2 regions of the Mesorhizobium sp. M0166 genome follow, and region 2 is predicted to be linked to the other one. Evidence: riboswitches for the same ligand, from Rfam matches in the RefSeq annotation. Region 2 holds a riboswitch; the other holds the start of a gene.
The links. A riboswitch is a leader RNA that binds a small molecule or an ion and turns the genes downstream of it on or off. The one in region 2 is predicted to bind cobalamin.

Region 1 (3,979 bases), on a different contig from region 2:
GCCGGACCATTCGAGATCCGTCACCTCGTCGCGGATGGCGAGCGCGATCTGGCGGCATGCTTCGGAGCGGGGTACGTCGTCGCGAACAAAAGACCAGTTGAGAATGGTCACCGGGCCTGTGAGCATTCCCTTCACAGGCTTTTCCGTAAGCGACTGGGCGAACTGCCACCAGCGCAGCGTCATCGGATTGGGCCTCGATACGTCGCCGAAGATGATGGGGGGGCGCACGTAACGCGACCCATAGCTCTGCACCCACGCATGCTGGGTGAAGGCGAAGCCGGACAGCTGCTCGCCGAAATGCTGTACCATGTCGTTTCGTTCGAACTCACCGTGCACCAGCACGTCCAGCCCGATCTCTTCCTGCCAGCGAATTGCAGCCTCGATCTCCTTCTTCAGGAAGGTCTCGTAGTCGACATAGCTCAGCTGGCCCTTCGCATGAGCGGCCCGCGCCCTGCGTACCTGCGGCGTCTGCGGGAAGGACCCGATGGTCGTCGTCGGGAACGGCGGCAGCCCGAGCGTGCCGGCCTGGACTCTGGAGCGCTCGGCAAAAGCGCTCTCTCGTCGCTTCATGCTGTCGTCAATGCTGGCGATCCGCCCCTCAACCAGCGGGTCATGGATCTTCGTGGATGTCACGCGAGTGGCGGCAGCCTCGGCAGACGCTTTCAACGCGCCTGCCACCGCATCCCTGCCTTGGGACAGGGCCCGGGCAAGCAACACCAACTCGTCGGTCTTCTGGGCCGCGAAGGCGAGCCACGACCTGATGTCCGCGTCGAGTTCCGTCTCCATGCGGAGGTCGATCGGCACATGCAGCATCGAGCAAGAAGGCGCGATCTCGACGCGGTCCAAGGGCCAGCCGGCGACGATCGGTTTGATGCGGTCGAGAATGGCGGGCAGGTTCGCACGCCAGACGTTGCGGCCATCGATCAAGCCAAGCGAGAGCACCAGATCCTTCGGTGCGAGCCGACCCACCGTTTCCAGCTGCTCGGGAGCGCGCACGAGATCAATATGCAGCCCGGCCAGGGGCAGAGAAACCGCGGTTTCGAGATTGTCTCCCAGCGGCCCGAAATAGGTAGCCAGCATGATCTTCAGCTCGGGCGCGGCTTTCGACAGCTGGCCATAGGCGAATTCGAACGCAGCTCGTTCGTTCGGGTTCAGATCGAGGACAAGCGCTGGCTCATCGATCTGCACCCAATCGGCGCCCGACAGCTTCAAGCTCCGCAGGAGTTGCTCGTAGACGGGCAGAAGCCGTGGTAGGAGCGCGATGGGATCGAAGCCTTCGGCAGGCGATTTAGCCAGCTTGAGGAAGGTGACCGGTCCAAGGATGACTGGGCGTGTGTGAATGCCGAGGGCTTTAGCCTCGAGGAAGTAATCAACCGGCTTCGTCGACGAAAGAGCGAACGTCTGATCATCGTCTAGTTCCGGCACAATGTAGTGATAGTTGGTGTCAAACCACTTGGTCATTTCCATCGCGGCTACGCCAGGCCGATGAGCCGCATGCTGGTGACCACCGTGCCCACAATCCTCCGTCTGACCTTGGTTGCCGCGCGCCATAGCGAAGTAGATGTCGAGTGGGACCTCGCCGCCATTCCAGCCGTAACGGGACGGAAGGGCGCCGACCATGGCTGCGGTGTCGAGCACATGGTCGTAAAGCGAGAAGTCGTTCGACGGGATTTTCGACACGCCGCGATCGCGTTGCTCCTCCCAGCTAGCGGCACGGAGCGCCTTCGCCGTCGTGAGAAGGTCGGCAGCGGACGATTTTCCGGACCAGTAGCTTTCAAGCGCGAATTTCAGTTCTCGCCGACGACCGAAGCGGGGCACGCCGAGCGTTGCTACAGGAATTTGCTGAGAGACAGTCATGCCAGACCCCGATGGTTGGGGCGTCGGTGACAAGGAAGGCGCTAGCAGGCCGGCACGAACGCCAGGCTGCAGCGGCCACCGAGACACCCCGCCCGTGGACGTAATTCGCCGTGGCAGGTCTCCTGGCTCGCGGGGTCATAGCCTCTACCCGTCTTCCCAAGGCTATTCGCCTCAGTGACATGAGTGGGGTTGGCTCGCCGCTAACAGTTGCGGGGGCAGCGCCGGCATCGCACCGGCTTCCCTCTTAGCTCCGCTGCGGCAGCGCCGTACGGAGAACCACGACGCGGGAGACAATTACAGCAGTTCGCTTCTCTGTCAACGCCGCATAAAGAAATGTTTATGTCGTTATGTTAAATTTCCGTTGGCATGTTCCAAAGGTCGCCTCGAAAGCGAAAACTGTGGAAGCCTTGAGCGGCCGGTAAATCAAAGCAATGACGAACGGCGCCCTTGTCCAGGAGGATAGGAGTTCGTCGCCTGCCGGCAGCAAACATACCGGCAAGCGCCGTGGTGCTGCTTAGCGCATCATGCGAACCACCTCGGCGTCGAACTTCGGCTCCGAGGTTCCGACCGCTTCGTTGGTGATCTGCTCGCGACCATATTCGGCTCAATGGCGAGGCTGTTGCCCATGTGGAAGCTGTTGGCCGTGATGCCCTCGGTGATATGACACACGATTTCGGGGGGAGCACACCGAGGCCAGGCGCAGCGGCGTGTTGCGAAGTGATCGAGGCCAATGTCTCGAACTGCTTGTTCGCAGCCCACCGGCTCAAGGTAACCCGGCTCAAACCACCGGGCCAGCTCAAGTCCTGTCCAAATGAGGCCTGAGCGGCAAATCGTCGTGCACGCGCACGGTTTGGCGTTCGATCTTGTGATGCGTCTTGGGCGGACAATCGCCACGGTGCAGCGCGCAGAAGCGGTCCCCAAGTGGGAAGCCGAGGGCGGTGAGGGCAAGCCAGCGCCACAGGCGGAAGGGGACTTGGACCTGTTTGCCCTGCTGGACCACAAGTTCGCGACACAGGGCCTCAAGGAGAAGACCAAGAGTGATTATGCGCGGGACCTCGCCAAATTCATCAAAAGCAGCGGGCAGTCAAAGTTCGGCGCCGATTGACATGGAGATAGCCATCGCGGCGGACCGCCCAGGCGGACCGCAAGCCGGAATACAACCGGGTGCAGGCGGCCAAGCTCGTCCACAAGATGGCGTCGGGCACACACCGGCGATGGGAGAGCGGACCGTGGAGTGCAGGAACTTCACGCCTATCCACGCTCCCGTGGACGTGTCCTGCGGCACATCGGCAGCGATATTGAGGAGGCAGTTGAGCTTCTGGTCGAGCACTCTTACCTGCCACTACCTACGCTTAACGTCATCTCGTACTGAAAACGCACCACGCAAGGTCGAGATGTAACATGCGCCCTTCGTGGATGGTTCTAAGCTTCCTCGGGCGCGGTCAATCTATGATAACGGTCGCTTGGAACCTCCATCACCGCGACGCGATCAAGGTTGGCGTATCGCGCTCGGTAGTAACCTTCTTCCTCCACTTCGGCGAAACTACACTGGGGAACGTCAAAGGTCGCAGCTTCCAATCCGAAGAAAGTCGTAGCGGTTTCTTCATCCAAGAAGTTCCACTCATCTTCTCCGTCGTCATATGTGACGCGAACATAGGAGGCCATGCGCACGGCTTCCTGATCACCCATCTCTGCGATGATGGCATCGCATTCTTTCTTCAGCTTTCCTGAAACCTCACCCTTATCCCAGTCATCCAAAGCCCGATAGATTTCTGGATGATAATACTCTGGCATCTCCTCTACATCGTCACCGATAAGCTCAATGGTGCGGACATATTGCGGATTTATCAAGAGTATTTTGTTGTCAAGGCTCCAACAATACAGCCATGGCCTGCTTGTGTTATTTCTACGCAGATTATGAAGTTCCTTCAACTGACGTAAAATCGATTCACGCGCCTTTTCATCGATAGGATATTGGCGGCTGCCAACAGTCGTCTTGATTCTGAGCGTGCCGTATCGCGTTTCGGCATCGGCAATTGCAAACGGGCTCGTGCGCCACTCCTCGACATCAATCTTCCAGCCCAGCAGCTCCTCGACCGTGCATTTCAACGTGAGACAAAGG
Region 2 (3,979 bases):
TCCGCTGATGCGCTGGCGCATGCAGCGGGCCGAGCGCGGCGACGAAATGTACAGCGGACTGGCCAAATGGGGCCGCGAGCACCCCGCCTATATCGAGGAGATCTATCGCCAGGTCGTCGATCACGGCCCGATCGCCGCTTCAGCCCTCGAAGGCCAAAAGGGCAATGGTGGCTGGTGGGGCTGGAGCCATGCCAAGCACGCCTTCGAATGGCTGTTCTGGGCCGGCCGCATCACCACAGCGCATCGCCGCGGCTTCGAGCGGTTCTACGATCTGCCGGAGCGCGTACTGCCGCCGGCGGTACTCACTCTGCCGGTTCCCTGCCCCGAGGATGCGCACCGCGAATTGCTGCGTATCTCCGCCCGCGCCCACGGCGTCGCCACGGCAGGCGATCTGCGCGACTATTTCCGCCTCTCGCCCGCCGATATCAAGGGCCGCCTCGAGGAACTGGTCGAGGCCGGCGAGCTGTTACCGGTGAGCGTCGAAGGCTGGAACAAGCCGGCCTATCTCCACAAGGACGCCCGTTTGCCGCGCAGGATCGAGGCGCGCGCCTTGCTCGCGCCGTTCGATCCCGTCGTCTTCGAGCGGTCGCGCACCGAGCGGTTGTTCGACTTCCACTACCGCATCGAGATCTATACGCCGGCCGAAAAACGCCAGTATGGCTATTATGTGCTGCCGTTCCTGCTCGGCGACAGCATCGTCGGGCGCGTCGACCTCAGGGCCGACCGTCCGGCCGGCGTGCTGCGGGTCCACGCCGCCTATGCCGAACCTAGCGCACCGGCTGAAACAGCGGCCGCGCTGGTCGAGGAGCTGAAGCAGATGCAGGGCTGGCTCTGCCTGGAATGCATCGAGGTGACACCAGCCGGTGATCTGGGTCCGGCGCTGTTGAATGCGTTCAATAGCGAAGGGCGCTCTTGACAACTGCTCTCGACCGCAGACGGTTGAGGGGTTTGTCGGTCGAGGTTCCACATGGCATCGCAAGAAGTTCTCGACCTGATTCACGACGCTCTGACTGCGCATGGGATCAGCGCTATACGCGGACAATACGATGTCAGACTTGAACTTGAAGACCTTCGCTTTGAAGCTGAAGTTTTCGACAAGGAGCAGCGAGATACCACTCACAGGCTGGTCCTTGAAATCTACATCTTCTCGCCGCTGCTGGACACTCAGCCAGTCATCGAATCGTTTGTCGGCATGGGAGACACGCGTGAACGAGCGCTGGACCAGGCCTTCGGAAAATTCCTGCTCGGTGTATTTCATGTGCTGATCGAAGGTTTCGCGAAGCATGTTTGCGAGAACATGCAAGCCGAAATCGAGTTTTGGCAGCGGGACGATACCCGCTGGAAGATCTACGGCGGACCCGTCATCACCCAAGCTGCGGTGGAATGCACGCTCAACCGAACATACCCGGTGTTCTATGCCAGATTGGAAAAGTTGTTCGCGGCCAGCGTTCACCCCGGCAGTCATTTCGTCCGGATATTCCTGGCGAGCCATGGAGGAGCACTGGTCGGCAGCGAAGTTCTGCTGGATAACCAAACATGGCCAGAAGCCCAAGAACTGATCGTTGGTCAGGATTGGCACCCGGCGACGGGTACCAGGCATTGCGCCAGGTCATTCTTGCGTTACCGGAAGAGAAGACTACCAAAGCGAGTTTGTTGGGCACCGCTGCGAACTGGTTAAAAGGTCGTACAAAAAAGCCAACGGATGCATAATGGAATCAAGGCGCAACTGACGCCGCGTTGACTTCCACTGCCCAAACCGCCTAAATCCATTCCAGACGGTCCCCTGCCCGCAACGGCAGGGGCCAAGAGGGAATGCGGTGCGAAATCTCGATTTCAAATCCGCGGCTGTCCCCGCAACTGTAAGCGACGAGCCTCGGCCGAAAACCACTGGGATATTCCCGGGAAGGCGGCACCCAGGCGATGACGCGCGAGCCAGGAGACCTGCCGTCTAGGACATAAGAATCCGATCGCCTGGCGGGTTTTCCGGGCAAGGAGCCTGATTTGGAACGCGACAGCAGTTTTCCGGCTGAGACAGCGGATTTATTGTCCGGCCACGGTGATTCCCCGGCCGGCGTTACCGTCATCGTCTGCTCGTCCTGCCGTGACGAGACCGGTTCGGACGCCCATCCCCGCGCCGGCGAACTGCTCGCCGAGGACGCGCGCCGCGCCGCTTCCAGCGAAAACATCAAAATCCGCACCGTCGAATGCCTCGGCAATTGCAAGCGCCGGCTCAGCGCCGCGATTTTGCGCGACGGCTGCTGGAGCTACGTCTTCGGCGACCTGACCGCGACCAGCGGCGCCGATCTCGTGACCGGCGCAAAGCTGTTCGCCACCTCGACGGATGGGCTCATTCCGTGGCGCGGCCGTCCCGATTGCCTGAAGCGCGGCCTGGTTGCCCGCATCCCTCCCCTTGACCTTTTGAAGGAACTGACATGACCGCTGCCTCCCTTTCGCGCGTTCCCTGCACCGTCGTCACCGGCTTTCTCGGCGCCGGCAAGACGACGCTGATCCGCCATTTGCTCGAAAACGCCGGGGGCAAGCGGCTGGCCATCATCGTCAACGAGTTCGGCGACATCGGCATCGACGGCGAGATCCTGAAGGGCTGCGGCATCGACAGCTGCCCCGACGAAAACATCGTCGAGCTGGCCAATGGCTGCATCTGTTGCACAGTGGCCGACGATTTCGTCCCGGCGCTCGACCAGATCCTGTCGCTGACGCCGAGGGTCGACCACATCCTGATCGAAACATCCGGCCTCGCTTTGCCCAAGCCGCTGGTCCAGGCCTTCCAGTGGCCGTCGGTGAAAAGCCGCGTGACGGTCGACGGCGTCATCGCCGTGGTCGACGGACCGGCGCTGGCTGATGGCCGCGTCGCCAACGACATGGACGCCCTGCAGGCGCAGCGCGCGCAGGACGAGACGCTCGAACACGACGATCCGGTCGAGGAAGTATTCGAGGACCAGCTCGCTTGCGCCGACCTGATTATCCTGTCGAAGAGCGACCTGATGGACGCAGCCGGCTCGGCCCGCGCCAATGCCGTCATCGGCAAGCATGTTGCGCGGGCGGTGAAGATCGTGCCGACTTCGCAAGGCAAGGTCGACCCGTCGGTGCTGCTCGGCCTCGGCCTCGCCGTCGAGGACGACATCGAGAACCGCAAGACCCACCACGACGACGAGCTCGACCACGAGCATGACGACTTCGATAGTTTCGTCATCGACATCGCGTCCGTGTCCAACCCGGACGAGCTCGCACAACGCGTCGCCACGGCGGCGGAGGAGGAAAACGTGTTGCGCGTCAAGGGTTTCGTCGAAGTCGGCGGCAAGCCGATGCGGCTCCTGCTGCAGGCCGTCGGTCCGCGCGTCAATCACTATTACGACCGCGCCTGGACCGCTGAAGACGACCGCCGCTCGCGCCTTGTCGTCATCGGCCTGAAAGGGCTGAACCGCCCGGCGATCGAGCGTATCCTAGCCGGCTGACCCCAGGTACGAGCCGCGATGCACATCCTCACCACCACATCCGCCTCGCTCGACGATCTCGCCGAGCCTGTCGATCTCAGGCAAACGCCTGCGGATGTCGTGGCGCTGTCCTTCACCGACAGCGACCTGGCCGGGCTGGCGACGGCGTGGAAGGCAGATGCGCACCGCCTGCCATCGATGCGGCTCGCCGCCTTGCGCGACCTGCGCCATCCGATGTCCGTCGATCTCTGGATCGACAGCGTCGCCCGCCACGCCAAGGTCATTCTGGTCCGCATCCTCGGCGGCTATGACTGGTGGCGCTATGGCTGCGATCAGCTCGCCGTTGTCGCGCGAAATCGCGGTATTAAGCTCGCGCTCCTGCCGGGCGAGAGCCACGACGAGGACTTGCGACTGATCGAAGGCTCAACGCTGCCGCGCGAGGAGTTGGACAGCTTGCTCGATTATTTCCGCGAAGGCGGTCCGGCAAATATGGCGGCGCTGGTGCAGAGGTTGGCAAGTCTCGCTGG

Region 1: another riboswitch for cobalamin. It lies ahead of metE (5-methyltetrahydropteroyltriglutamate--homocysteine S-methyltransferase); the one in region 2 lies ahead of NKJ46_RS29410 (DUF1636 family protein).

Annotation. Positions count from the first base shown of each region.
Region 1 is NZ_JAMYTD010000041.1:15,067-19,045, reverse strand. Features, by position in the region: gene metE (5-methyltetrahydropteroyltriglutamate--homocysteine S-methyltransferase) at 1-1,857, opposite strand, end outside; cobalamin riboswitch at 1,953-2,153, opposite strand; gene NKJ46_RS28455 (hypothetical protein) at 2,708-2,962, shown strand; gene NKJ46_RS28450 (helix-turn-helix transcriptional regulator) at 3,280-3,979, opposite strand, start outside.
Region 2 is NZ_JAMYTD010000045.1:1,145-5,123, reverse strand. Features, by position in the region: gene NKJ46_RS29420 (winged helix-turn-helix domain-containing protein) at 1-916, shown strand, start outside; gene NKJ46_RS29415 (DUF6348 family protein) at 968-1,678, shown strand; cobalamin riboswitch at 1,760-1,963, shown strand; gene NKJ46_RS29410 (DUF1636 family protein) at 2,002-2,436, shown strand; gene cobW (cobalamin biosynthesis protein CobW) at 2,433-3,473, shown strand; partial or broken gene NKJ46_RS29400 (cobaltochelatase subunit CobN) at 3,492-3,979, shown strand, end outside.